3 regions of the Mesorhizobium sp. M1E.F.Ca.ET.041.01.1.1 genome follow, and region 3 is predicted to be linked to each of the others. Evidence: predicted binding sites of a transcription regulator. Region 3 holds the regulator's gene; each other region holds the start of a gene.
What was found. The regulator PhoB, encoded in region 3, activates phosphate uptake and scavenging genes when phosphate is short. The targets are predictions, from matches to a motif close to TGTCATNNANCTGTCAT.

Region 1 (8,092 bases), on a different contig from region 3:
GGTGGCGAGCGTGCTCGGCGCAACCATCGTCAATCGCTGGTTCAAGACCAATCGCGGCCTGATGATGGGCCTGATGTCGGCATCGAGCGCCACCGGCATGCTGGTGTTCCTGCCGCTGATCGCCTCGCTGGCGCAGGCCGGCGGCTGGAAGCCGGTGGCGATCGCCGTTGCCATTGCCACTGCTGCGCTTGTGCCCATCGTCTTCCTGCTGGTACCGGAACGCCCGGCCTCGATTGGCCAAGTGCGTTTCGGCGCCGACGCTCACGATGTGCCGCCGGTATCGCCGGCCTCGCAGGGCAATTTCCTGACGCATACGCTCTCCACGCTGCGCCGTGCCGCGGGTACCAGGGTGTTCTGGTATTTGTTCGCCACTTTCTTCGTCTGCGGCTTCACCACCAACGGCCTCGTCGGCACGCATCTCATCGCCTTCTGCGGCGACATGGGCATCGGCGAAGTGCAGGCTGCCGGGCTGCTGTCGATGATGGGCATCTTCGACCTGATCGGCACGACGCTGTCCGGCTGGCTCACCGACCGCTTCGATCCGCGAAAGCTGCTCGGCGTCTACTATGCGGTGCGCGGCCTGTCGCTGATCTATCTGCCCTATTCCGGTTTCTCGGCGGTCAGCCTGATCATCTTCGCTGTGCTCTACGGGCTCGACTGGATCGCCACCGTGCCGCCGACGCTCAGGCTCGCCAACGAAGCCTTCGGCGACCGCAGCGGCCCGATCGTCTTCGGTTGGATCGTCGCCGGCCACCAGGTGGGCGCGGCAGCCGCGGCTGCCTTCGGCGGCACGATGCGGGAACTGCAGGGCAACTACGAACTCGCCTTCATGATCGCCGGCATGACGGGCATCGCCGCGGCGTGCATTTCGTTGTTGATCAATACGAGCAAGCCGGCGTTCGAGCCGGAGCCGCAGGCGGCTTGAGGCGCTGATCTCCCCCCTTGAGGGGGAGATGGCCGCGAAGCGGTCAGAGGGGGTCGGTCCGACTGGGCTCGGCCTACTGCTGCAAATGGGTGTTGGCGCTCCACGCGAGGTGACCCCCTCTGTCGCCTTCGGCGACATCTCCCCCTCGAGGGGGGAGATACCTGTTCACTGTTATCAAAACTTCATGGTTCCGATATGCGCCTGAAACATTGAGGCGTGAGCTTGGCGGTCCCGTTCAACGCCATCCGGAGACAGCCATGAACAAGATCTCGTTGACCCGCCGCGCTTTCATCACCTCGGCCAGCGCCTTTGGCCTTGTCGGCGCCTCCGGGCTCGCGCTGCCCTACTATTCCCGCGCCAGCCAGCGCCCGGCCTTCACCCACGGCGTCCAGTCCGGCGATGTCGACGCCACCTCGGGCATGGTCTGGACCCGCACGGACCGCCCGGCGCGCGTCATGTACGAAGTGTCGACGACTGAGAGCTTCGCCGATGCGACGAGGCTTGCGCCGCTCGATACCTCGCCGGCCAGCGACTATACGGTGAAACGGCTGCTCACCGACCTAGCCTCCGACCAGGACATCTTCTACCGCATGACTGCGGCCGACCTTTCCGACATCAACGCCGTCTCCGAGCCGATCGTCGGCCGCTTCCGCACCGCGCCGGCCTCGAAGCGCGACGTGCGCTTCGCCTGGTCGGGCGACACCGCCGGCCAGGGCTGGGGCATCGACGAGACCGGCATGAAGACCTACTCGACCATCGCCAAACACACGCCGGACTTCTTCCTGCATTCCGGCGACACGATCTATGCCGACGGCGCCATGAAGGACGAGGTCGACCTGCCCAGCGGCGGCAAGTGGAAGAACGTCGTCATGATCGACGGCAAGCGCAAGGTGGCCGAGACGCTGGACGAGTACCGCGACCAGTGGAAATACAACATGATGGACAAGCACGTGCTGGGCCTCTCCGCCATCTGCCCGACCTTCTATCAGTGGGACGACCACGAGGTGCTGAACAATTGGTCGGATTCGAAGAACCTGACGGCCGACAATCGCTACACGGAAAAATCCATCCATGTGCTCTCGGCTCGCGCGGCGCGCGCCTTCCACGAGATGACCACCATCCGCTACGAGCCGTCGGAGCCGGGCCGCGTCTACCGCAGAATAGCTTACGGCCCGCAGCTCGACGTGTTCTTCCTCGACATGCGCTCCTATCGCGGCCCGAACGGCCCGGACATGGAGGAAACGCTGACGCCCAAGTCGCGTATGCTCGGCGAACAGCAGACCAAGTGGCTGAAGCGGGAACTGGCGAATTCCAAGGCGACCTGGAAGATCATCGCCGCCGACATGCCGCTCGGCCTCATCGTCTGGGACGACGCCGCCAAGAAAGCCGGCGCCGAGGCGGTCAGCAACGGCGACAATGGCGCGCCGAAGGGGCGCGAGCTCGAATTCGCGGACCTGCTGCGCTACATCAAGAACGCCGGCATCACCAACACGGTGTGGCTCACCGCCGACGTGCACTACACGGCGGCGCACTACTACAATCCGGACAAGGCCAAGTTCCAGGATTTCAATCCGTTCTGGGAGTTCGTCTCCGGCCCGATCCACGCCGGCACGTTCGGCCCCAACGATTTCGACATGACCTTCGGTCCGGAGCTGAAATTCATCAAGGCGCCGACCGCCGAGCAGGGCCAGAACCTGCCGCCGTCGGCCGGGTTGCAGTTCTTCGGTCTGGTCGACATTTCCGGCGCCACCGAGCAGCTCACCGTGCGGCTGATGGATCGCGACGACAACGAGCTTTACAAGGTCACGCTCGACCCGGTGCGGTCGGCTTAGGAGGTTCTACACTTCGGAGCGTTGCGGCGATGCAGAATTTTGACGTTGGAGGGACAGCACCCCCTCTGTCCTGCCGGACATCTCCCCCGCAAGGGGGGAGATTGGCAGCTCCGCTGGCGGCGCTTTTCTGCGACGTCGGCGATTGGCGAAAGCCAGGGCGACATCTGATCTCCCCCCTTGCGGGGGAGATGCCCGGCAGGGCAGAGGGGGTGTGCCGGAGTGCTACCCTTGCCAGATAGCCGTCGCGAAGATCAATCCGGATAGCAGGTCGCGGGAATGTTCGGCCAGACGGCAGTGTCGCAGTTGGCCGCCTTCTGACGCTGCTTGAAAGCGGCGCTGACCGGGCCGGTAACGATCGGGTCGACGCCGTCAGGGGCGTCGGCGAACATCTGCTGCGCGGTCCTGGCGTCGGGCGGCTGGATGGAACCGGTCTCTCTCAGAGCCGTGGCCGACTGCGCCACACCGGCCGCAAGCAGCACGCCAAGCGCCGCCCATGCGAAAACCGGACGCAATCTGGACATCTGATCGGTCATGAACATCGAACTGCCCGGCCCCTCAAAGGTTCCGCCTTGGTTAACAGAATCATTTCACACCAAGACGTTTAAGAATCAGTGACCATGTATTTGGGGCGGGGCCTCCCCTTTCGCAATTGCGAAAAACCTTGTATGAGCCGCGCAACCGAAAAAGGCGGCGCTTTTGGGCCTGCTGCCTGCAACGCTCCCGAGACCAGACAAATGAACCTCCGCAATATCGCGATCATCGCGCATGTCGACCATGGGAAAACCACCCTCGTCGACCAGCTCCTCAAACAGTCCGGCGCCTTCCGCGACAACCAGCGCGTCGCCGAACGCGCCATGGATTCCAACGACCTCGAAAAGGAACGCGGCATCACCATCCTGGCGAAGGCGACCTCGGTCGACTGGAAGGGCACCCGCATCAACATCGTCGACACGCCCGGACACGCCGACTTCGGCGGCGAGGTCGAGCGCATCCTGTCGATGGTGGATTCGGCGATCGTGCTGGTCGACGCCGCCGAAGGGCCGATGCCGCAGACCAAATTCGTCGTCGGCAAGGCGCTCAAGGTGGGCTTGAGGCCGATCGTCGTCATCAACAAGATCGACCGCCCCGATGCCCGCCATATCGAGGTGGTCAACGAGGTGTTCGACCTGTTCGCCGCGCTCGACGCCACCGACGAGCAGCTCGATTTCCCGATCCTCTACGGTTCGGGCCGCGACGGCTGGGTGTCGGAAAACCCGGAAGGCCCGAAGGACCAGGGACTGGCGCCGCTGTTCGACCTCGTCGTCAAGCATGTGCCGGCGCCGACCGTGCATCCCGGTCCATTCCGCATGATCGGCACCATCCTGGAAGCCAATCCGTTCCTCGGCCGCATCATCACCGGGCGTATCGAGTCCGGCACGCTGAAGCCCAATCAGGCGGTCAAGGTGCTGCACCACGACGGCACGCAGATCGAGACCGGACGTATCTCGAAAATCCTCGCCTTCCGCGGCCTCGAGCGCCAGCCGATCGAGGAAGCGCAGGCGGGCGACATCGTGGCGATCGCCGGCCTCTCCAAAGGCACGGTCGCCGATACGTTCTGCGACCCGACGGTAACCGAGCCGCTGCACGCGCAGCCGATCGATCCGCCGACGGTGACGATGTCCTTCCTGGTCAACGACAGCCCGCTTGCCGGCACCGAGGGCGACAAGGTGACCAGCCGCGTCATCCGCGACCGGCTGCTGCGCGAGGCCGAAGGCAATGTCGCGCTGAAGATCGAGGAATCGCCGGAGAAGGATTCCTTCTTTGTCTCCGGCCGCGGCGAATTGCAGCTTGCGGTGCTGATCGAGACGATGCGTCGCGAGGGCTTCGAGATCGCCGTGTCGCGGCCGCGCGTCGTCATGCAGAAGGGCGATGACGGCCAGTTGCTGGAGCCGGTCGAAGAAGTCGTCATCGACGTCGACGAGGAGCATGCCGGCGTCGTCGTGCAGAAGATGTCGGAGCGCAAGGCCGAGATGGTCGAGCTGCGCCCCTCCGGCGGCAACCGCCAGCGCCTCGTCTTCCACGCGCCGACGCGCGGCCTGATCGGCTACCAGTCGGAGCTGTTGACCGACACGCGCGGCACCGCCGTGATGAACCGGCTGTTCCACGCGTATCAGCCGTACAAGGGTGAATTGCCCGGCCGCACCAATGGCGTGCTGATCTCCAACGAGCAGGGCGAGTCGGTCGCCTACGCGATGTGGAACCTGGAAGACCGAGGCCCGATGATCATCGATCCGGGCGTCAAGGTGTATCAGGGCATGATCATCGGTATCCATAGCCGCGACAACGACCTGGAAGTGAACGTGCTGAAGGGCAAGAAGCTCACCAACATCCGTGCCGCCGGCAAGGACGAGGCGGTGAAGCTGACGCCGCCGGTGCGCATGACGCTGGAGCGCGCGCTGGCCTGGATCCAGGACGACGAGCTTGTCGAGGTGACGCCGAAGACCATCCGGCTCAGGAAGCTCTATCTCGATCCGAACGAGCGCAAGCGCTTCGAGAAGTCGGCCAAGGTGATGGGCGCAGCGTAAGCCTTTTTCGCAAGCGGTCATTTGAGGGAGGGGGCATTGCTCCCTCCCTTTTCGTTTCATCCGCATGCGGCCGAGACGATGGCGTCGCGGTCGGCTTCGCTGGAAAGATCGATGCGGACCGCCATGCCGTCGCGCGGCGGCCTGCGCAAGGCCCTGGCGCCGTCAGGTTCGACAGCGAGCGTGCGCCGCTCTTCCCAATTGTGCAGTCTCGACCGCGAGATGCCGAGTTCGCCGGCAAGCAGACGGTCGAGCCGCAAAGGCGTCGCGGCGTCGAGCCGAAGTGCGAGCCAAAGCGCGGCAGCGCTTTCCGGCCTGCCATTCAGAAGCTCCTTTCGGATCGTGACATCCGGAAATTCCTCGATCCGTCCGATCCGGCTCCGTAGTGCCGTGGCATCGAAAGCATGGCTGCGCACGAGCGCCGGATCGTTGCTCTCGAGCGCCGCCAGCACCGCCGGTTCGATGTTGCGGCGGTTGCAGCGCTCAAAAATGGTGCGGTTCCAGGAATTGTCGCAGTCCGTGCAGCGGTAGATCAGCCAGGCATCGATGCGCTTGCCGTGGGCGTTGACGCGGAACTTTTCGCTGCACCGATAAGGCCTGGTGCCGCCGCAGCGGTTGCAGTTGATGAGAGGTCGAGGCGCGATTTTCGGCGCGATCGCCCAGCGGATACGCAACAGTCCAGACATGCCGGTAGGCCCTTCCCGTCGGGAAGTCCGTCAGGCCGGCGATGTCCGAGATGCCCGCGCGGGCACGGTGTGGCGAAAGGCTGTTTTGTTGGATGTTAGGCGTCGGCACGGATTGCACGACGGCGGCTCAGCAATGCCAAACCGGTCTCGGAACCGCCCGCCTGAAGAACACATGAAAATGATGCAGGTGCCGCCAAAGCTGCGCCTGCGGTGTTTTCGGGGAGTAGACGAGACCGGCGGTTACTGAGGCAAAGTGAAGCTCGAAATGGATGTCGGGACGGTTCTTCTAGCCGTGCGGCGGCGGAGGAGCAAGAGGCCGCTTGGCTGGGGGCGATGGCTCAGAGCCAGCTACTTCGGATGCTTGCGCTGCCCCTCATCCGCCTGCCGGCACCTTCTCCCCGTATTAGTGACGGGGAGAAGGTGGCTGGCCGTAGCGCTGGCTCCCTTCTTGCAACGCCGGCGATTCGCGAAACCGTCGATGAGAGCGCCCCTCTCCCCGTCACTATACGGGGAGAGGATGCCGGCAGGCAGGTGAGGGGCAGCGCCGACACTGCTTCATAGGGGCGAACCCCATCGGTGGTCGCACCGCCTCTTCGTTGGCTACCGGCTCACCCGGCACGCGGCATTCATGGGCGCCCCTCGACCATCACATCATCTCGATGATCGGCGCGATCTCGACGGTGAAGGCCGGGTTCGTCAGGATCGGGCAATCCTTGGCCTTGGCGACGGCATCGTCGATGTCCTTCGCCTCGACGATCGTGTAGCCGGCGGTCGGATTGCTGCCGCCATTGTTCTCGACCTTGCCGCCGGGCAACACTGTTCTCGACATGCCGACCGGATTGCCGCCGTCGACCACGGCCTGGCCGAGCTTGCCGTACCAGCCGGTCCAGGCATCCATCGCTGCTTTGCGTTCGGCCTCATCGGTCGGCATCTTGCCGGAGCCATGATAGACATAGAGAAACTTCGCCATGTTCTCCTCCCTTGTCGGCGGCGTCGAACCGGCATGCGGCCACGCCGCGCTATCTCTGTTTTGGCGCAATTCCGGGCGGGAAACCGTTTCTCACTTTTCCTGGAATTGCTTTAGCGACATGCGGCCATGCCGCAATCCGATATGCGGCCATTCCGCAATCCGATATGCGGCCATGCCGCAATCGTTGATCATCGGACCAAACGGCGGGGCGGGCAAATCAAAATTCGCAGATGCTAATATGAGGCTGATAAGCCTCACCTTGCCATGCCGTGGTATTCGGGGTTCGGCCGCATGTCGACGGCAGCCGCCACCCGGTTCGACATGTTGAAGAAGGCGGCCGTCGAAGCGATATCCCAGATATCGCGGTCGGTAAAGCCGGCCTGGCGCAAGGTGGCTCGGTCGGCCTCGACGATCTTTGCCGGCTCTTCCGTCAGCTTGACCGCGAACTCCAGCATCGCGCGCTGGCGAAGGGGCAGGTCCGCGGCGCGGAAATTCATCACCATCATCTCGCCAAGCGCCGGGTGGCCGGAAAGCTGGCGCACCGCCGCGCCATGCGCGGTCAGGCAGTAGAAGCAGTGGTTGATCGATGAGACGACCACAGCGATCATCTCGCGCTCCAGCTTCGACAGGCTGGAATCGCCGAGCATCAGGTCGTTATACATGTCGGTGAAGGCGCGCAGCTTCTTCTCGTCGAAGGCGTAAGCCAGAAGCACGTTGGGAACGAGGCCGAGCTTCTCCTCGCATTTGGCGAAATAGGCCTTTGTCGCCTCGCCGAGCTCCGCCTGGACCAGGTCGAGCGCGGTAATCCGGTTGGTCATGGTCGTTCTCCTTGCAGGGCGATGGCGTCGGTTCGAATTTTTTAAAACGTCGTCAAACCTTTGTCGCCAAACGGCAGTCATCTGGCTACCATAGTCGCAAAAGCATGCCACGGGAGGGAATTGGCGTCATGGCCAGCGTGAAATCCAAGCCGAAGAAGAGAGCCGCAGCCGCCGTGAAAGCGGAAGAGAGCCCAGCGAGGCTTGCCGACCACCTGCTTGCTCGTGCGCCGGCCGAGGATGTCGCGGCCTATGACGTGGCCGACCTGGAGCGCGCTGCCGACCTCGCCAGCCGGGCGGTCG
Region 2 (10,499 bases), on a different contig from region 3:
CTCGGCGCTCACATCGTCGTCTACTCGGCGACCAAGCATATCGACGGACAGGGCCGTTGTCTGGGCGGCGTCATCCTGTCGGACAAGAAGTGGATCGACGAGAACCTGCACGACTATTTCCGCCACACCGGCCCGAGCCTGTCGCCCTTCAACGCCTGGACGCTGCTCAAGGGCCTGGAGACGCTGCCGCTGCGTGTGCGCCAGCAGACCGAGAGCGCCGGCAAGATCGCCGATTTCCTGGCCGGCCGGCCGGAGATCGCCCGCGTCATCTATCCGGGACGGGCCGACCATCCGCAGGCCGATATCGTCAAAAAGCAGATGTCGGGCGGCTCGACGCTGATCTGTCTCGACGTCAAGGGCGGCAAGCAGGCGGCCTTCGCGTTCCAGAACGCGCTCGACATCGTGCTGATCTCCAATAATCTCGGCGACGCCAAGAGCCTCATCACCCATCCGGCGACGACGACGCACAAGAACCTGAGCGACGAGGCGCGCGCCGAACTCGGCATCGGGCCTGGCACGCTCAGGCTGTCGGTTGGCCTCGAGGATACGGACGATCTGCTGGCCGACGTCGAACAGGCGCTGAAAGCGGCAAAGTAGCGGATTGCAGGCTGATAACGAGATCGCCTGGGCGCGGCTCAGGCGATCTCCTCCAACTCGGTCATCGCCTTGGTGCGGATGGTCATGGCGTTGCCGCGCCACTCGACCGCGCCGCCCAGCCAGCCGCGCGCCCAGATGGCGGGAAGCATCAAGTCGCGCACGATCATCGCAGTGACGCTGCGCGGCGACAGGTACCAGCCCTTGGACCAGGCGAGCAGGCATTCCGGCACATAGGCGATCGCCAGCACGCAAAGCGCCGCGGTGGGGAGGCTGACACCGGCGCTTGCCGCCGCGACCAGCGCGAAAATCAGCGGCACAACCACGCCGGTCAGGACCTCGGGCGCGAAGAACAGCGGGAAGGTGACGCGGCGCAGCCGCGCCCAGCGTGCCTGGCGCGACCAGATTTCGGCAAGCCGGCGCTGGCCGAGCGGCTGCTCGAAGGGCGAGGCGACGAGATTGACGCGCAGTCCCAGGCCGTTGACCAGCTTGGTCGCGGCCGCGTCCTCGGCGATCTCGGCGGCCAAAGCCTGGATACCGCCATTTGCGTCGAGCATCGGCTTGTTCCACAGCATGCTCTTGCCCTGCGCGAAGCCAAGGCCAAGCGCTTCGCCGGCGTACTGCCAGCGCGCCTGCAGCGTGTTGAGGAAGGCGCATTCGACTTCGGCCCAGAAGCCGTCCGGCCGCGAGCCGACCGGCGTCGAGCAGACGAGGCCGGTATCCGGCCGCCAGGCCGCCATCAGATGCTGGACATAGTCCTTGGGCATCAGCACGTTGGAATCGGCAAGGACCACCCAATCGTGCCGGGCCGCCTGCCAGCCCTTGACGCAGTTGTTGAGCTTGGGGTTGGCGCTGATCCTGTCATCGCCGACGAACAGCCGCGCCGGGACTTTGGGATGACGCCCTATGGCGACATTGATCAGCTTGACCACGGGGTCTTCGACGTTGGCGACGCAGAAGATCAGCTCATAGCGCGGCCAGTCGAGCGAAAAGGCGCGCTCGAGCGTCTCCTCGGTGAACGGCTCGACGCCGCGTGACGGCACGACGATGGAGACCGGCGGCTGCTTGCCGGCGGGCGTAGGGATGACGCGAGGCGCCTTCAGCCGCGACGAGGCGAGCAGGATGCTGGCGAGATTGGAGAAAAGAAGGGCTGACGAGGCAAAGGCGGCTGCGAAACTCAGTTCCATGGAGATCTTGTCACTCCGGACAGGCCGCCCGCGGCCGTTTCATCAGTCGACAGCGCGCGCCCGAGTCGCTCGCACGGTTTGCGCACACCAACATTGTCATGTGTCACTTAAATGACATTGTTTATCTGCACGTGCGTCGGAAGGTCGGCAGGTTAGACGGCGCTTCGTTGCTAAAACCGCGGAGAGCGACAAATTATTTCCTGCCGCGGCAACCGGAGTGGCCCATGTATCGCGCCGTGACGCGCAACATCGAAGTGCAGGTCAGGCCGTTCTATCTGGAGGATCGTTCCGATCCGGCCGAGAACCGCTATGTGTGGGGCTATCAGGTAACGATCGACAACCGGTCGAACGAGTTCGTGCAGCTTCTGTCGCGCTACTGGCACATCACCGACGGGCGCGGCCGCGTCGAGGAAGTGCGCGGCGCGGGCGTCGTCGGCGATCAGCCGGAGCTCAACCCCGGCGACAGCTATCAGTACACGTCGGGATGCCCGCTCTCGACGCCATCCGGCATCATGGTCGGCCACTACACGATGCGCAACGGGCGCGGCGAGACGTTCGACGTCGCCATCCCCGCCTTCTCCCTCGACATGCCTGGGACAAGGCGTACGGTGAACTAGGGCAGTCGAGCGATTGGCGAAATCCTCCGCGACGGCGTCTTTCTCCCCGTCACTATACGGGGAGAAATGCCCGGCAGGGCAATGAGGGGCAGCGCCAAGCTTTTGAGATTTTCTTTCGAACAGAGCGAGGGGCGCTGGTATGGCCAATGCAGGCGCCGCCCCTCATCCGCCTGCCGGCACCTTCTCCCCGTATAGTGACGGGGAGAAGGAAGGGCATTCACTCGGCCGCGAAATCCGCCGGATCGAAGTCGTACTGCGTCGAGCAGAACTCGCAGGCGACGTGGATGCCGCCATCCTCGGTGCTTTGCTCTATCTCCTCGGCCGAAAAGCCTTCGAGGATGCCGCGGATCTTGTCGCGCGAGCAGGAGCACTGGTCGGCGACAGGAACGCTGCGGAAGACGCGCACGCCGTGCTCGTGGAACAGCCGGTAGAGCAGCCGTTCGGCGCCCACCGTAGGGTCGATCAGCTCCGTCGGCTCGATGGTGCCGAGCAGCGCCAGCAATTCCTGCCAGGAATTGTCGGCCGGCTCGTGCGCCACGTCGCGCGGATCGCCGTCGCCGCCCGAAATGTCGGGCACGCGCATGCGCTCCGGGGACTGCGGCAGGAACTGCGCCAGGATGCCGCCGGCGCGCCATTGCTCGCGCGCGCCGCCGGGGCCCGGCGTCACCAGCTTGGCCACCGACATCCTCAGATCGGTCGGGATCTGCTCCGACCGGCGGAAATAGGTGCGCGCGGCGTCTTCGAGCGATGTGCCGTCGAGCTGGACGATGCCCTGATAGCGCTGCGTGTGCGCGCCCTGATCGATGGTCAGCGCCAACACGCCATTGCCGAGCAGTTTCTCCTGCGAGATCTCGCCTGAGGCGGCCAGCGCCTGCAGCCGGTCTGCGTCGAAACGCGCATAGGCGCGCAGCGCATCCGGCGTGGTGAAGTCCGCCACCAGCATGTCGACCGGCCCGTCGGTGCGGGTCTGCAGGATGAACTTGCCCTCGAACTTCAGCGAGGTGCCGAGCAGCACGGTCAGCACGCAAGCTTCGGCCAAGAGACGCGCGACCGGCTCGGGATAGTCGTGGCGGCTCAAAATCGCGTCGAGCATCGGCCCGAGCTGCACGGTGCGGCCGCGCACGTCCAGCGGCGCGACCTCGTAGGGGACGACATGGTCGTCGCCGGCATAGCCGAATTCACCGAGTCTGGGTTGATGTTCAGCCAATGGACGGGTTTCCAACATGACAAAGCTCCAGGGCGCGGCCATGCCGCCCCACGGGCCGCATGCGTCCAAGCGCGTTCGATTTGCGTGATGGCCCCCAAATAGGCATCACGTATCCCCAGATCAAGTTGGCCCGGATCAAGCCAGCCCCGGTCAAGCGCCCAGGCACCAGGCCAGCACCGCCTTCTGGGCGTGCAGCCGGTTCTCGGCCTCGTCGAACACCACCGAATGCGGTCCGTCGATCACCTCGTCGGTGACCTCCTCGCCGCGATGCGCCGGCAGGCAATGCATGAAGAGCGCGTCGGACTTCGCTCTGGCCATAAGCGCGGCATTGACCTGATAGGGCAGGAAGACGTTGTGGCCGCGGGCGCGATGCTCCTGGCCCATCGACACCCAGCTGTCGGTGACGACGCAATCCGCCTGGTCGACCGCCTCTTCGGCCGAGCGCGCGAACCTGACCTTGCCGCCATTGGCCTTCGACCAGTCGACATATTTCTCGAACGGCTCGCTGCCCTCCGGCACCGCGACGTTGAGATTGAAGCGGAACCGCGCCGAGGCTTCCAGCAGCGAGTGCAGCACGTTGTTGCCGTCGCCGGTCCAGGCGAAAGTCTTGCCGGCCACCGGACCGCGATGCTCCTCGAAGGTCATGATGTCGGCCATAAGCTGGCAGGGATGGGTGTCGTCGGTCAGCCCGTTGATGACCGGAACGGTCGCGTTCTGGGTGAGCTCCAGCAACCGGTCGTGCGAGGTGGTGCGGATCATGATGGCGTCGACATAGCGCGACAGCACCTTGGCGGTGTCGGCGATGGTTTCGGAACGGCCGAGTTGCATCTCGGTGCCGGTCAGCATGATGGTCTCGCCACCGAGCTGGCGCATGCCGACATCGAAGGACACGCGCGTGCGCGTCGACGGCTTGTCGAAGATCATCGCCAGCACTTTGCCCTCGAGCGGTTTCGTCCGCTCGCCGGCCTTGAGCCTGGTCTTTCGCGCCACCGCATCGTCCAGCATCAAGCGCAGGTCGCCCGCGGAAACGGCGGACAGGTCGGTGAAGTGGCGAACGTTCATCGGCAAATTCCAGGATTACTTCGCGGCTTCGGCCGCAATCGCGTCGGTCAAGCCCTTGGCAGCGGCACGGATGCGCTTCAGTGCCTCGCCGATCTCCGCGTCGCTGACGGTGAGCGGCGGCAAGAGGCGGATGACGTTGTCGCCGGCCGGCACGGCAAGCAAGTGCTGGTCGCGCAGCGCCATGTTGACCTTGGTGTTGGGCATGGCGCATCTCAACCCAAGCATCAGGCCGGTCCCCCTGATGCCTTCAATGACATCGGGAAATTCGTCGGCGACCGACGCGAGGCCCTGCTTCAGAAGCAGCGCCTTGCGCTGAACATCCTCGAGGAAGCCGTCGGCCAGCACGACGTCGAGCACGGCGTTGCCGACCGCCATCGCCAGCGGATTGCCGCCGAAAGTGGTGCCGTGCACGCCAGCCGTCATGCCGGTTGCGGCCTCGTCGGTGGCGAGGCAGGCGCCCATCGGGAAGCCGCCGCCGATGCCCTTGGCGATCGCCATCAGGTCAGGCGTCACGCCGGCCCATTCATGCGCGAACAGCTTGCCGGTGCGGCCGATGCCGCACTGGACCTCGTCGAAGATCAGAAGCAGGCCGTGCTGATCGCAGAGCTGGCGCAGACGCTTCAGCGACTGCGTCGGCACCGGGCGGATGCCGCCCTCGCCCTGCACAGGCTCGATCAGGATCGCCGCGGTCTCCGGCGTGATCGCCTTTTCGGCGGCGTCGATGTCGTCGAACGCCACCTGGTCGAAGCCCTCGACCTTCGGCCCGAAGCCTTCGAGATATTTGTACTGGCCGCCGGCGGCGATCGTCGCCAGGGTGCGGCCGTGGAAGGCGCCCTCGAAGGTGATGATGCGGAAGCGCTCGGAGTGGCCCTTGACGAACTGGTAGCGCCGCGCCGTCTTGATCGCACATTCCAGCGCCTCGGCGCCGGAATTGGTGAAGAACACCTTGTCGGCAAAGGTCGCCTCGACCAGCCGTTCGCCCAGCCGGCGCTGCTCCGGAATCTCATAGAGGTTCGAGACGTGCCACAGCTTGGCCGCCTGCTCGGTGAGCGCCGCGACCAGATGCGGATGGCTGTGGCCCAGCGAGTTCACGGCGATGCCGCCAGCGAAATCGAGATATCGCTCGCCCTTTTCGGTGACCAGCCAGGTCCCCTCCCCGCGGTCGAAAGCCAGGGGTGCGCGAGCAAAGGTCTCGTAAAGCGCCGAACCGCTCATTATATGCGTCTCCGGAACCGGAAATCAAAAAAGCCGCCAAAGCGGCGGCCTTTGCGGCTTATCATGTTTTTCGGCCATGAAGTCAACGAAAACGTCGCGCAGAAGCGCGCGGCAAGCCTCCGACGGCACGCCGGCTCATGAGCGGTCAGGCAAGTTGGGGAAAACCGAAAAAACCGAATCGTGTTGCCCTGGGGACTCTTGTCACCGAGTCAGCGCATAAGGTATTTGTAGTTGAGAAATAACTAGATTTCGTGCGGCGGATCTAATCACCCGGTACATGTGGTGTTGTTTGCCCGGCGGGAGTCGGGTCGGGAAAGGATTCTGACTGCCGTACGCCTCAGCAGGAGCGCGGTCTCATGAACTGGACTGACGAGCGGGTCGAACTTCTCAGGAAATTGTGGTCGGAGGGTCTCAGCGCCAGCCAGATCGCCGCACAGCTCGGCGGGGTGAGCCGCAATGCCGTCATCGGCAAGGTGCATCGCCTGAAACTCTCGGGCCGCGGCCGCGCGACCGCAGCGCCGGCGCGGCAGAAGAAAGCGTCGCAGGGAGCCTCGATGCAGAAATCGGTGGCTCGCGCGGCAAGTGCTGCACGTCATGTGACGGCCTCGATCGGCGCGACCGCGCTGCAGGTGCAGTTCGACGCGGAGCCGGTGGCGCGCCACTATATCCGTCCGGTCGAGAATGTGGTGGTGCCGATCTCGCGCAACCTGCAGCTCGTCGAGCTGACCGAGCGCACCTGCAAGTGGCCGAATGGCGATCCGCTGTCGGAAGACTTCAGCTTCTGCGGCTACGACGCCGCCGAGACCGGGCCGTACTGCAAATATCACGCCCGCATCGCGTTCCAGCCGGCGGCGGAAAGGCGCAGAAGCCGCTGAGCGAATAGCGAATAGCGAATAGCGAATAGCGAATAGCGAATAGCGAATAGCGAATAGCGAATAGCGAATAGAACAGTGTCGGTATTGGAGCCCGGCGCAAGCTTCTTTTGTCGCTATTGGCTACTCCCTATTCGCTATTCGCTTTTTCACAGCCACCCATTCTTCCTGAAGCGCCAGTACAGGAACGAGCAGATCAGCGTGATCGCCACCAGCACGGTCGGGTAGCCGTATTCCATCCTCAGTTCAGGCATGTCGGTGAAGTTCATGCCGTAGATGCCGGCGAAGGCCGTCGGCACAGCCAGAATGGCTGCCCATGAGGCGAGCTTCTTGGAGATCGCCGTTTCCTGGCTCTGTCCGACCAGAAGGCTCGCTTCGAAGGCGAAGGCCAGGACCTCGCGCAGGCTGTCGATCTTTTCCTGTACGGTGCGGATGTGGTCGGTCACGTCGCGGAACAGCGGATGCATGGCGGGATGGATCTGCGGCAGCTCGGCGCTGGTCAGCCGCCGGCAGACCTCGACCAGCGGCAGCGCCGCGTTGCGCAGCCTGAGCAGATCGCGGCGCAGCATGTAGAGGCGCTCGATGTCTGTGCCAGTCATCGGCTTCAGCAGCACCTTGTCCTCGATCTGCTCGACCTCGTCCTCGATCTGCTCGAGAACCGGCATGTAATTGTCGACGATGAAGTCGAGAATGGCATAGAGGACGAAATCCTCGCCCTTGGCGAGCGAAGACGGGCAGCTTTCCCAGTGCTGACGCACTGCGGCGTAGGAGGTCGAGGGACCATGCCTGACGCTGACGATGTAGCCGGTGCCGACGAAGAGATGCGTCTCGCCGAAGGTGACGCGGCCCTCGATCAGTTGGGCCGTGCGGGCGACGATGAACAAGGCGTCGCCATATTGCTCGATCTTCGGCCGTTGATGCGGATGCTCGGCATCCTCGATTGCCAGATCATGCAGATGAAACTGCGCCTGCACCCTGAGCAACAGATTGCGGTCGGGCTCGAGCAGGCCGATCCAGACGACATGGCCGGGCCTTGCCGCCCATTCGCCGGCCTCTTCGACCGTGATGTCGGCGATGCGTTTGCCGGCGGAATAGACGCTCGAGGCAATGATGCCGGATGTCGGCTGCGGGACCGGGGTCAGGTTTCGAACTTGCTCCATCGCAAACCTCCCGAGACAGCGACTGACAAAATCGCCGCACCTGGAGGAGCTTAGCCTAAATCAGCAAGCCGTTCGAGGGCCCGCCTGTTCACTTAGCCGGTACCGAGCCCGGGGACACCACCTGGTCGGTCTTGTCGCCCTTCGGCCGATCGGCCGGCATCTGGTCGCCGGTGACGATGTAATAGATGGTTTCGGCGATGTTGGTGGCGTGGTCACCGATCCGCTCGATGTTCTTGGCGCAGAACAACAGATGCGTGCAGGGTGTGATGTTGCGCGGATCTTCCATCATGTAGGTCAAGAGCTCGCGAAACAGCGAGGTGTACATGGCGTCGATCTGGTCATCGCGGTCGCGCACGAAGCCGATCTTCTCGACCGAGCGTGACGCGTAGACGTCGAGCACTTCCTTGAGCTGCGTCAGGGCCAGATTGGCCAGTGCCTCGAGGCCGCGGAACAGGCTGTTCGGCTGGCGGCCGTCGACCGCCGCCACGCGCTTGGCGACGTTCTTGCCGAGGTCGCCGACGCGCTCGATGTCGGCCGAGATGCGGATCGCGCCGACGATCTCACGCAGATCCGTCGCCATCGGCTGCCGCCTGGCGATGATCACGATCGCCTTGTCGTCGATCTCGCGCTGTCCCTCGTCGAGGACGATATCATCCTGGATGACCTTCTGGGCGAGACCCTGGTCGGCGTTGACCATTGCGGCGACCGCCTGCTCGACCATGCGCTCGGCATGCCCGCCCATGGCGGCGATGCGCTTCGACAGGAATTTCAGCTCTTCGTCATAGGCACTGACAATGTGGACGGATTGCATGGATATGCCTTCCCGGTTTCTGCCGGCTGGTGCGTTCCCCCAATCTGTCGCTGATACGCGAACCGGATGACAGAAAGAAGAAATTGCCGGTTGCCAACCAATATAGGATCAATGAGCCGGCAAATGAACCGTGAACGCCGCGCCCTTGCCGAGTTCCGACTTGATCGACAGCCTTGCATTGTGACGGGTCAATATATGCTTGACGATCGAAAGGCCAAGGCCGGTGCCTTTCTGGGTCCGGCTGTTTTCCACATCGACGCGGTAGAAGCGCTCCGTGATGCGGGGAATATGTTCCTCGGCAATGCCGGGGCCATAGTCTCTTATGGTGACGTCGATGCCTGCGTCCGGGCCGTCCTCGCTGCCGGCGATGGAGACTGTAACGTGTCCGCCCGACTGGCCGTATTTGCAGGCATTCTCCAGGAGATTCTCGAAAACCTGGAACAGCTCGTCGCGGTCGCCGGGCACGGAAATCGGGCCATCGATGAAGTCCCTTTCGATGACGAGACCGTTCTCGCTGGCCAGGGGTCCGAGCGAATCGATGACGCTGTCGATAGTCTGGCGAAGGTCGACCTCGGTTCCCGGCTTCAGATAGGGTTTCATCTCCAGCCGCGACAGCGACAGCAGATCGTCGATCAGGCGCGCCATGCGGCCCGTCTGGTTCTGCATGATCTGCAGGAACTGGTCGCGCGCCGCCGGATCATTGCGCGCCGGGCCGCGCAATGTCTCGATGAAGCCGGCAATCGAGGCGAGCGGCGTGCGCAGCTCATGGCTGGCATTGGCGATGAAATCGGCGCGCATGCGGTCGATGCGGCGCGCTTCGCTCTGATCCTTGAACACCAGCACATAGAGGTCGGTGGCATGGCCGACCGAGGACGCGCTCACCCGGTATGTCCGCTCCACGGGGAGCTTTTCGGTGTAGTCGACGACGTCGGACGCAACGGTTCCCGAGACGATGCCGTCAAGCAAGGCCTGCATTTCCGGCGCGCGGAATTTGAGCGACAGCGACATGCCGGGCGCCAGCCCGCCGAAGGCGGCGAAGGCAGCCGCATTGGCGTGAACGATGGTGGCGGCGTGGTCGAAGATGATCAGCGGATCGGCCACGGCCGCCGCAAGATATTCGCCGGAGAGCCGCTGCAGGCCGCCGGCCTCGATCGCCGCCGCGACGTCGGCGGACTGTCGTTCGGCATCGGCGGGCAGCATTGCGGCTGCGACCAGTAAGATCACGGCCAGCAGCGGCACATAGACCGAGATGCCGCCGAAAGCATGGACGGCGAAGATCGCGACGACGGCCGCGGCCAGCAACCAGCGGCGGCGGCGCAGCCGGGCGACGATGGCTTCCATCGCGCCTTTTCGCTCTGCGCCCGTATCGACCATGCGCTACCCCCGGTTAGCCGGCCAGCGGATATCGCCTTTGACCAGCCTTGCGCATGGCCCTGAAAATCGGGATCGATTTTCGCAATGGTTCATGCGCAAAATCAACATGCTACGGCGTCATTGCGTCCGGACGGACACGCGGCGTCGCAGAGGCTCCATAGCATGAGTCCGCAAGCCGGAAAGGGTTCGTCTCGATGAAAAAAGTCAAGGAACAAGCCGAAACGGCGCCTGCCTCAGGACCGATCAAGATCAAGATCGGCGGCAAGGACCGCGAGTTCGACATCGACAACCCGGTGCTTCCGGACTGGATCGAGGCCAACAAGCTCACCGCCGGCGGCTATCCTTACGACAAGAAGATGAACAGCGAGGACTACGACAAGGAGCTCGAGTGCCTGCAGAT
Region 3 (10,499 bases):
CGAAATGGCCGCCGCGATCGTCGCCAGCACGCCCATGATCATGAACACCTTCATGGTGATCCAGCGCGTGTTGATGCCGGCAAGGTTCGCCGCCTCCGGATTGCCGCCGATGGCGAAGACATAGCGGCCGAAGCGGGTGCGCTTGGTGATGAAGGTCATGATCAGGCCGACCGCCACCGCCATCAGCACCGGAATGGCGATGCCGTGAGCGATGAACAGCCCACCCTCGGGAACGGTAATGTTGTTGGCGGCGGCGTATCGGTTCACGATGCCGACCGGCCATGGATAGGAATTGGCCAGCCACACCGCGCCCATGATGACCGCGCAGGTGACCGCGCCGAGCAGCGTCTCGGCCCAGATCGGGCGTAGCGGGAAGCGGAAGCGCTTGCGCTGCACGCGGCCATGAAACAGCGCAAACACCACTGCCAGGCAGGCGACGACGCCGACGGCCCAGCTCCATTTGGCGCCGATCGAGCCCGCCGGTCCGCCGCCCATCAGCTGGAAAGTGGCGTCGAGCGGCGCGACCGTCTGGCCGCTGGTGACCCACCAGGCGGCGCCGCGCCATACCAATAGCCCACCCAGCGTCACGATGAAGGCCGGCACTTCGAGATAGGCGATGACGAAGCCCTGGAAGGCGCCGATCAGCAGGCCGAGCGCCAGGCCGATCAACAGCGCCAGCACCCAGATCCACGGATTGCCGAGCTCGAGCCCGACCATCCGCACCAGGAAATGCACCTGGGCAAAGCCCATGACCATGCCGATCAATCCCTCGGCCGAGCCGACGGAGAGGTCGATATTGCGCATGACGATGACCAGCACCATGCCGGAGGCCATGATGGCCACGGCCGAGGTCTGCACCGACAGGTTCCAGAGATTGCGCGGCGTGAGAAACGTGCGGCTGTCGAAATCGAGCGGATTGACGCCGAGCCGCAGGCTCGAAATGACGTGCAGGCCGATCCAGATGATCAGCAGCGCGCCGACCATGCCGAGCATGCGCGTGTCGAGCTCGGTCGCCTTGAGAAAGCGCCCGATGGCGCTGAGTTCAGATGCCCGCGCGCGATCCGCGGCCGGGTTGGCCGGCGTTTCAGAGGTCGTATCGGTCATGATCTCCTCCCACCGGCCTGCCGTCTGGCGCGGATGCCGGGCCACGATGCTAGGGCAATTCCAGGAAGCACGTAACGGACTTCCGCGCGGAATTGCGTGGAAACAAACGGTCGGGGCAGTTCGGCGATTTTGCCAGGCGGTGAACTGCTCCGGTGGCTCCCGGCTTCGTCGAAGCCGGGGCCTTTGGAGAAACGCCGCGGTTTTGGGCCGCGGCGTTTCGTTTGATAGCTTGCAGTCGGATCAGTTGCAGACCGCGACGCTGCCGGCAGCAACGCCGGCGCAGACTTCGTCCTTCTTGATCCAGCCGGCGTCGATGACGACGTTGAGATTGTCCTTGGTGATCGCGACCGGCGTCAGGAACAGCGACTTGACGGTGTTGCCGCCAGGTGTGGTGAAGTCCTTGGCACCGGCGATGTCGGTCATCTTCTTGCCGTCGGCGAGCTGCGAGGCGATCTCGGCGGCGTTCTTGCCAAGCTCGCGCGCGTCTTTCCACACCGACACGGTCTGCGTGCCGAGCGCGATGCGGTTGAGCGCGGCATGGTCGCCGTCCTGGCCGGAGACCGGAACGGTGCCGGCCAACCCCTGAGCCGTCAGCGCCGCGACGACGCCGCCGGCGGTGCCGTCATTGGCGGCCACGACGGCGTCGACCTTGTTGTCGTTGGCGGTCAGGAACTGCTCCATGTTCTTCTGGGCGTTGGCAGGCAGCCAGCCGTCCGTATAGGCCTCGCCGACATTCTTGACCTTGCCGCTGTCGATGGCTTCTTTCAGCACTTCCATCGAGCCCGAGAACAGGAAATCGGCGTTCGGATCGGAGCCCGAGCCCTTGATGAAGACATAGTTGCCTTCGGGCTTGGCCTTGAACACCTCGCGGGCCTGCATGCGACCGACTTCCTTGTTGTCGAAGGTCAGGTAGAACACGTCCTTGTTCTCGATCAGGCGGTCATAGCCAACCACCGGAATGCCCTCGTCGAGCGCCTTCTGCACCGCCGGCCCGATCGCCGAGGCGTCCTGCGCCAGGATGATCAGCGAATTGGCACCCTGCGAGATCAGGCTTTCGACGTCGGTGAGTTGCTTGCCCGGATTGGACTGCGCGTCGGCGGAGATATATTTGTCGCCGGCCGCCTCGATGGCCGCCTTCATCGCCGCTTCGTCGGTCTTCCAGCGTTCTTCCTGGAAATTCGACCACGAAACGCCGATCACCTTGTCCTTCGCCTCTGCGGCCGACGCCAGCGTCAGCGACATGGCGACACCCGCCAGCATGGCGGCTGCGAATCTCTTCATGATTTCCTCCCTGCGCCCTTGCGGCGCGACCCAGACTGGCCCGAAGGCCGGCACTGAGGCTCCTTTTTTTCGAGCCTCGAAAAAATAGTGGTCCAACGCCGAAGCGCTGTCAACAGCGATTCTGATGGTTTTTGACGTGTCGCGAACTTTTTTTCGAGACCCGCAATAAATAATGACAGCCCCCGCCGCTTCTGCCACTATCCCGGAACAGTTTCGGAAGAAGAGCAGAACCGCTTCCACCGGACTGAACAACAAATCCAGGGCGGTTCGGTGGCTGTATCAAGGAACTGAACCGGTCTGGCGCGTCGCCGACGGCCCATGCATTGTCAAGAGGCCGCGCTGACCGGGGAGGAAGGAAAGAATGTCGGTCGGAATCCGCCACGACGACCTGCGCCGGCGCAACCGCGCCATGGTGCTCTCGGCGGTGCGCCGGGCCGGCCAGCCGTCGCGAACCGAGATCGCCGCGACGACCGGGCTCAGCCACTCGACGATTTCGGCAATCTCCTCGGACCTGATCCAGGAAGGCATCCTGACCGAGGGCAAGCCGAGCGAGACCGCGTCATTGAAGCGTGGACGGCCGCAGGTCGGCCTCGCCCTCAATCCCGAAGCGGCCGCCGTGGTGACGGTGGTGCTGTCGCTGAATTTCCTCTCCGTCGCCGTCATCGACTATGCCGGTCAGGTCATTGCCGAGGAACAGCGGCGCCTCGACACGCTGACCATGCCGCGCGACGAGCTGATCGGCGAATGCATGGCGATCGTCAGGCGCCGCCTGGAGGACCCCGACCTCGATGTCGGCAGCGTTGCGCGCATCGCCATGGGCATTCAGGGCATCACCGATTCCCATGCCCGCGCCATGCTGTGGTCGCCGATCACGCCGCTGACCGACATTCCTTTCGCCGACATCCTGGAGCATGAATTCGGCATTCCGGCCACCATGGAGAACGACTGCAACATGATGGCGGTGGCGCTGCAGTGGCGCGACCCCGACCGCTACCACGACAATTTCATCGCCATCCTGCTCTCGCACGGCATCGGCATGGGTCTTGTGCTGAAGGGCGAGCTGTTCACCGGCACGCATTCTTCCGGAGGCGAGTTCGGCCACATGATTCACCGCCCGGGCGGCGCGCTCTGCCGTTGCGGACGCCGCGGCTGCGTCGAGGCCTATGCCGGCAACTACGCCATCTGGCGCAATGCCAAAGGGATGAGCGAGGACTCCGAGCCGGTCGATGTCAGCGATGCCGACATGCGGGCGCTTGCCGCCAAGGCGCGCGAGAAGGACGGCCCGGAACGCGAGGCCTATCGCAGGGCGGGCGAGGCGCTGGGCTTCGGCCTCGGCAACCTGTTCGCGCTGATCGACCCGGCGCCGGTCGCCGTGGTCGGCGTCAGCGCCGCGGCTTTCGACCTGATAGAGCCGGCGCTGCGCGAGGCCATTGCTCAGACCGCTGGCGGCCAGCACTCCAAATCGATCTCCTTCGACACCGAGCCGAACGAATTGCCGCTCATCCGCGAAGGCTGCGCCATGCGCGCGCTGACCTTCGTCGACCAGGAGATCTTCGCGCCGGGCGTGCAGGCGAGGTCCGGCGCAACCGGGAAAAACGTCGCCTGACGATAGGGGTGAAACCAATCATCTCTAAGCGACCGAATTTCCGACCCAATTGGGAACGTTGACCTCCGACCGCTGTGCGCCAGAAACGGTCATTCGCGCGGGCACCTGAAGCATGTCTCCCGAAAGTGGGAACCGGTTTCGGGACAAAGACATGCGTAAAATCAAAAACCCAAAGCGCACGGAGCGAATCTGAAAGATCGCGACGCGCTTTAGCGAGTCATTCGGGTAGACCCGCCATTAGATAGCCATCAACGAAATGCTGGCGATCCGCGTCGCGGCGGAACGGCTGCGTGCTCGCCCATTGCCGAGCGGAAAAATGCGGGTTGGCGGCGAGGAATTGTCGTGCTTCCTCCTTGGCCTCTTCGATCCGACCAAGCTGTGCAAGGGCGGCAGCCAAAATCCGCCGCGACCCTGTCCGGTAGGTTGTTTCATGCCGAAGGGTGTCGACCGCATCCTCGTAGCGGCGCGCAGCATATTCTACGTACCCGCGCAGCCAATAGCATCGTCCGGGTGGGTAGGGATCCAGCCGGAAGGCATTTTGAATGCACTCGATCCCCTCGACGGCGTTACCCAGATGCGCTTTCGATTCGCCCAGGAAGATCCAAGTGTCGGCGTGGTTGGGATCGATCCTCAACGCTGTCGCAAATTCCGCTGCTGCCTCATCCGCCCTAAAGTCGAATTGCAAAACATAACCCAGGATCGAATGCGCGCCTGCGTTCCCTGGATCGAGCGATACCGCCCGCTCAGCCTCGGCCCGCCCGAGTGAACGGTACCCCTCAGGCTCTCCCCAGAACATCCAACCAAGCAGGTGCGACATCGCGAGCCAGGCATGCGCCTCCGCGAAGCCTGGATCCAGCTGGATCGCTCTTTCGAGGAGCGGACGCGCGGTCTTGTTCGCCTCTTGCGACTGGGTCACCAGCGACCGCCCGCGCACCAGAAGCTCGTAAGCTTCGAAATTCGACGTCCTCTGCCGGGGCAGCGAGCACGCGGAAGGAAACGAGCCGGAGAGAGCACCAACGATCTTACCGACAACCTCGTCCTGCAAGGCGAAGACATCGGCAAGTTCGCCGTCGAAGCGGTCGGCCCAGATATGCGTATTCTCGCGCGCGTCGATAAGCTGTGCGTTGATCCGCACGCGCGCCGCCGCTTTCTGCACACTGCCTTCGACAACATATCGGACGCCGAGATCCCTCGCGATCGATCGGACGTCGACCGACCTTCCCTTGTAGACGAACGAGGAGTTGCGCGCGATCACAAGAAGGCCGGGGACCTTTGCCAAGTCCGTGATCAGGTCTTCAGCCAATCCCTCGGCGAAGAACTCCTGCTCCGGATCGCTGCTCATGTTGGCGAAAGGCAAGACGGCGACGGCCGCCCTGTCGGGCAATTCCAACGATACCGGTCGACCGGCCGAAGAGGCTCTGACAGACTGCAAGTTTACGCGATAGCAGTATATCGGCTCGGCTATATTCTTCACCCGCTGGCCGCCCATGGGTTCGAACTCAAACGCCAGCTTCTTCTCGACCTCCTTGGACACCTTCTCTGAAACGCAGACGCCGCCGGGATCAGCGAGCTGCTGCAGGCGAGCGGCGACATTGACACCCTCGCCGTAGCGATCGTCCCCTTCGACGATCACTTCTCCCAGATTGATCCCGAGGCGGACCTCGAAGCGCTCGCTTTCGGGGACACTTGCGTTGCGCTCCACCATGCCGCGTTGAAGGGTTACCGCGCACTCGACAGCATCGACTGCACTGCCGAATTCAGCCAGCAAACCGTCGCCCATCAGTTTGAAGATGCGCCCGTGATGCTTGCTGATCTCCGGCTGGAACAGCTCCTTACGGCTGGCCCTAAGCCGCTCGAAGGTCCCTCCCTCGTCCGCCTCCATCAGGGCCGAGTAAGCTACGACGTCGGCGGCAAGAATGGCCGCAAGCTTGCGTTCCATAGCACCACGGTGTGTGCTTCATGGCCAAGGGTGTCGCGCCAAATGCGCTCCACTCCGGCGATGCGATCACCGAACTCTAGCACGGCTGGAGCTTCCGGGCTAATCCGCAGTCCGCTTGAATGACCACTTAGGGTCAACGGCTGACCTTTGATCGGCGCCGCCAAGCTCACGCCCCGCCAGCGCCGCCAAGTCAACCCCCAGAACCGTCTGGTCCAGTCCACGGATGATCTTGGCCAATTCCATGCATTCGTCCTGCCGCACCTTGTTCTTCCGCCAGGCCATGCAGATCATGCGCTGCGGCATCGGCTCCCTGGAATGGCACGATCCTCAAGTCCGGCATGACGCCGGCGGCGCTTGCCGCCATTTCCGGAACCAGCGTCACGCCCAGCCCATGCGCCACCATCTGCAAAAGGGTCGTCAGGCTGGTCGCGCCGTAGCTTGCCGTCGCCACCGGCCGCACGCTGCCGCAGACCGCCAGCGCCTGCTCGCGCAGGCAGTCCTTCCTCGAGAAGCATCAGCCGCTCCAGCTCAGGGCTTTCCGGCGGCACCGGCGGCGAGGCGAAGGCTGGATCGCCGGCCGATGACGGTGACCGGCAAGCCGCAGAAGTTCTTGATGAGCCAGGCGATGGTCGAAGAACTGGGGCTGGTGGCGCAGAAGACGGCGTGACGGGGGGTCTGCTTAGCGCAGCGCCATAGGCAGTCATTGAAACGATCAAGGCCGATGCCGGAGGCGATTTGCGTTTCAAAGGCTCTGCTCTGGCTCGGCGATCCTTGTCGGGTGGTCAGTCAATTGCAGATCAACACGAGCTTGCCCTTGACACCTCCCTGACCGAGCAGCTCCTGGGCGCGACGAGCCTCAATCAATGGCATCCGGTCGGCCACCATCGGCTTGATCTTCCCGTCGCGAAGCAGATCGAGCAAAACGCCGAGATCTTCGCGGAACCAAGCGAGCTTCCACCGTTTCAGATATTGTATGCTGTAGGGGAGTATGCGTCGTCGGCCTGGTGAAACGAAAGCGCGGACCGCGTACCACGCAGGTCGCAATATGCCGCGAAGACGGTAACGCAAGCCCCCTGCCAGTTGGCCCTTCTGCAGAAATGAAGTGAAGCCATAGGCTATGACGCGGCCACCAGGCCTCAGGGTACGAAACGAACGCCAGACATTGGCTTCGCCGACCCCATCGAAGACGACATCCACGCCGTCGTTTGTCAGGCGATGAATCTCTTCGACAAAGTCAACTCGCTCGTAGTCGATCGGCGTGGCCCCGAGATCGGATACGATCTGATGGGCTGCAAGAGATGCAGTCCCATACATCTCCAGACCTGCCAGGCGGCCAAGTTGCAGCAGAGCCGTGCCGACTCCGCCGGCGGCGCCATGAATGAGGACCCGTTGACCCGGAGAGGCATGCCCAAGGCGATGCATCATCTGATAGGCCGTAACGTAGTTCAGCACGAGGCTGACTGCCTCGGCGGGATCGACACCAGTTGGAACCAGAGTGAGTTCATCTGCCGGCAGGCAAATGAACTGGGCGTAGCCACCATGAATGGGAAGCGCCGCAACCATTTTACCAATCATGGCATGGGACACTCCCTCTCCGGCCTCATCGACGATGCCGACAATGTCCCATCCTGGCGTGAATGGCAGGGTCGTTTTCTCGGGATGAATCCCCTCCCGCATCAATAGCTCTGCGAAGGAGACGCCGGCGGCGATTGTTTGCACGCGCAGTTCACCTGATGCCGGATGGGGCGCGTCCTCCTCCACGATCTCCAGAACTTCAGGTCCGCCATGGTGGCGAACAACGACGCGCAGAGACTTCATGGCAACCTCGGTCCGAATTGGACTCCTCCACTGAGGTAAACTCTAATGGAAAGGTAGCGCGCGCTGGGATGGAGCGACTTGCTCCAGATCAACCCCACGAGAAGATCGGTCGCCACCCAACAAACAACTGCTCATTTGAGCAGAATGACATTGGGACGCAGCCGCGACAGTAGTTGGAATGGCCTCACATCAGCTGCCATTGGGCGTGAGCGGAAACGAACGACAGGTTTGGATCAGAAGCCGACATTGCCTCTGGCCCTTCGCGGCCATCGGCAACCGCCTGCTATTGAGTTCTGCCCCTGAAACATGATTTCGATCCATCGGGAGGGCGGGGCTCCAGAGCAATTCCAGGAAAAGTGTGAAGCTCGGTTTCCGTCCGGAATTGCGTGAGAACAAAGAGATAGAGTGGCTCGCCGTTTCCGTGAAACGGTGAACCGCCCTAGTCTTCCCTGATCGCGTAGCCCGCACCACGGATGGTGCGGATGACGTCGGGCATGCGGCCATTGTTGACCGCCTTGCGCAGCCGGCCGACATGCACGTCTACCGTGCGCTCGTCGATATAGATCGTCTCACCCCAGACATTGTCGAGTAGCTGGCTGCGCGAGAACACGCGGCCGGGATGCCGCATCATGAATTCGAGCAGCCGGAACTCGGTCGGGCCGAGCCTGATCTCGCTCTTCTTGCGGTAGACGCGGTGCGATTCACGGTCGAGCACGATGTCGCCGACCTTGAGCACGCTGGACAGCACCTCCGGCTTGGCACGGCGCAGCAGCGCCTTGATCCTGGCCATGAATTCCGGCGTCGAGAACGGCTTGACCAGATAATCGTCGGCGCCCGTCGAGAGGCCGCGCACTCTGTCGCTTTCCTCGCCGCGCGCGGTCAGCATGATGATCGGCAGCCGTTCGGTCTCGGGCCGCATCCTCAGGCGCCGGCAGAGCTCGATGCCGGAAACCGCCGGCACCATCCAGTCGAGCACGAGCAGGTCGGGCACGTTTTCCTGCAGGCGGATCTCGGCCTCGTCGCCGCGTGTCACCACCTCGACCTGATAGCCTTCGGATTCGAGGTTGTAGCGGAGCAGCACCCCCAGCGGCTCCTCGTCCTCCACCACCATGATGCGTGGCGCGATCATTCAGCAGGTACCTTCGTTGTCAGGCCGCCGGCGCCGGCATCGCCGTCTCGTCCTGCTTCGGACGGTTCGCGGGCAATTGCGTGCCGGTCAGCACATAGTAGGCGTTCTCGGCGATGTTGGTCACATGGTCGCCGATGCGCTCCAGATTCTTGGCGCAGAACAATAAATGCGTGCAGGCCGTGATGTTGCGCGGATCCTCCATCATGTAGGTCAGGAGCTCGCGGAAGACGGAGGTGTATTTGACGTCGACGCGCTCGTCGTCGTTCCTGAGCTTGGCAAGCGCCGTGGCGTCGCCCGCGGTGTACTCCTCGATCACGCCCTGGACCTGGATCAGCACCAGCTGCGCCATCGAGTCGATGGAGTGCGACAGGTCGCGCGGCGCGGCGCTGATGCCGACCGAGCCGACGCGCTTGGCGATGTTCTTGGCGAGGTCGCCGATGCGCTCGAGGTCGCCGGCCATGCGGATCGCGCCGACCACGCTGCGCAGGTCGTCGGCCATGGGTTGCCGTTTGGCGATGAGCGTGATGGCGCGGTCGTCGAGCTCGCGCTGGCGCGCATCCATGATGGCGTCGTCGGAGACGACGCGCTGCGCCATCGCGTTGTCGGAATTGAGCAGAGCCTTGGTCGAAGCGCCAACCATGGAGCCGGCGAGATCGCCCATGTCGATGATGAGCTGGCTGATCTGCCTCAGATCCTCGTCGAAGGAAGCGACGGTGTGTTCGGCCATGATAGTATCCTCGTATGAACTCAGCCGAAGCGGCCGGTGATGTAGTCCTGCGTGCGCTTCTCGCGGGGCGAGGTGAAGATCTTCTCGGTCCGGTCGAACTCGACCAGCTCGCCGAGATACATGAACGCCGTCTGCCGCGACACGCGCGCCGCCTGCTGCATGTTGTGGGTGACGATCACGATCGTGTAGTCGGCCTGCAATTCGTCGATCAGTTCCTCGATCTTGGCCGTCGACAGCGGATCGAGCGCCGAGCACGGTTCGTCTAGCAGGATGACTTCCGGCTTCACCGCCACAGTGCGGGCGATGCAAAGCCGCTGCTGCTGACCGCCGGAAAGGCTCTGGCCGCTGGCGTTGAGCTTGTCCTTGACCTCGCTCCACAGCGCCGCGCGCTTCAATGCCTGTTCGACGCGGTTGTCCATCTCGGCCTTGCTGATCTTCTCATACAGCCTGACGCCGAAGGCGATGTTCTCGTAGATCGACATCGGGAACGGCGTCGGCTTCTGGAACACCATGCCGATCTTGGTCCTGAGCAGGTTGAGGTCCTGCGAACGGTCGAGGATGTTCTTGCCGTCGAGCAGCACCTGGCCTTCTGCGTTCTGCTTCGGATAGAGCTCGTAGATGCGGTTCAGCACGCGCAGCAGCGTCGACTTCCCGCAACCCGACGGGCCGATGAAGGCGGTGACGCTGCGTTCGGGCAAGGACAGGTTGATGTCCTTCAGCGCCTTCGACTGGCCATAGTAGAAGTTGAGGTTCTTGACCTCGATCTTGGCCTTCTCGACGACGGTGTCGGCTACGTTCAGGTCGGTGGACAACATCGGTTTCATCTGTCCTCTCTGCGTCCGGTAAGGCTGCGGGCGAGGATGCTCAGCCCGAGAACCGTCAGGGTGATTATGAG

Region 1: a site for PhoB is predicted at 1,095-1,111, ahead of EOA38_RS18740 (alkaline phosphatase). Genes of this name have one in related genera too.
Region 2: a site for PhoB is predicted at 1,882-1,898, ahead of EOA38_RS06870 (ceramide glucosyltransferase). Genes of this name have one in related genera too.

The regions. Positions count from the first base shown of each region.
Region 1 is NZ_RZSL01000222.1:655-8,746, forward strand. It holds gene EOA38_RS18735 (MFS transporter) at 1-925, shown strand, start outside; gene EOA38_RS18740 (alkaline phosphatase) at 1,183-2,757, shown strand; gene EOA38_RS18750 (hypothetical protein) at 3,009-3,278, opposite strand; gene typA (translational GTPase TypA) at 3,492-5,321, shown strand; gene EOA38_RS18760 (DUF1062 domain-containing protein) at 5,378-6,004, opposite strand; gene EOA38_RS18770 (YciI family protein) at 6,651-6,974, opposite strand; gene EOA38_RS18775 (peroxidase-related enzyme) at 7,229-7,792, opposite strand; partial or broken gene EOA38_RS18780 (NAD-glutamate dehydrogenase domain-containing protein) at 7,921-8,092, shown strand, end outside.
Region 2 is NZ_RZSL01000048.1:8,162-18,660, forward strand. It holds gene EOA38_RS06865 (O-succinylhomoserine sulfhydrylase) at 1-597, shown strand, start outside; gene EOA38_RS06870 (ceramide glucosyltransferase) at 636-1,781, opposite strand; gene apaG (Co2+/Mg2+ efflux protein ApaG) at 2,006-2,398, shown strand; gene EOA38_RS06880 (Hsp33 family molecular chaperone) at 2,616-3,647, opposite strand; gene argF (ornithine carbamoyltransferase) at 3,756-4,667, opposite strand; gene EOA38_RS06890 (aspartate aminotransferase family protein) at 4,683-5,882, opposite strand; gene EOA38_RS06895 (GcrA family cell cycle regulator) at 6,239-6,757, shown strand; gene EOA38_RS06900 (magnesium and cobalt transport protein CorA) at 6,904-7,914, opposite strand; gene phoU (phosphate signaling complex protein PhoU) at 8,003-8,725, opposite strand; gene EOA38_RS06910 (ATP-binding protein) at 8,834-10,099, opposite strand; gene ppk2 (polyphosphate kinase 2) at 10,294-10,499, shown strand, end outside.
Region 3 is NZ_RZSL01000014.1:6,324-16,822, reverse strand. It holds gene EOA38_RS03080 (sugar ABC transporter permease) at 1-1,104, opposite strand, end outside; gene xylF (D-xylose ABC transporter substrate-binding protein) at 1,345-2,385, opposite strand; gene EOA38_RS03070 (ROK family transcriptional regulator) at 2,747-3,991, shown strand; gene EOA38_RS03065 (adenylate/guanylate cyclase domain-containing protein) at 4,209-5,930, opposite strand; partial or broken gene EOA38_RS03060 (LysR substrate-binding domain-containing protein) at 6,129-6,508, opposite strand; gene EOA38_RS03055 (medium chain dehydrogenase/reductase family protein) at 6,717-7,748, opposite strand; gene phoB (phosphate regulon transcriptional regulator PhoB) at 8,188-8,877, opposite strand; gene phoU (phosphate signaling complex protein PhoU) at 8,897-9,604, opposite strand; gene pstB (phosphate ABC transporter ATP-binding protein PstB) at 9,625-10,428, opposite strand; gene pstA (phosphate ABC transporter permease PstA) at 10,425-10,499, opposite strand, start outside.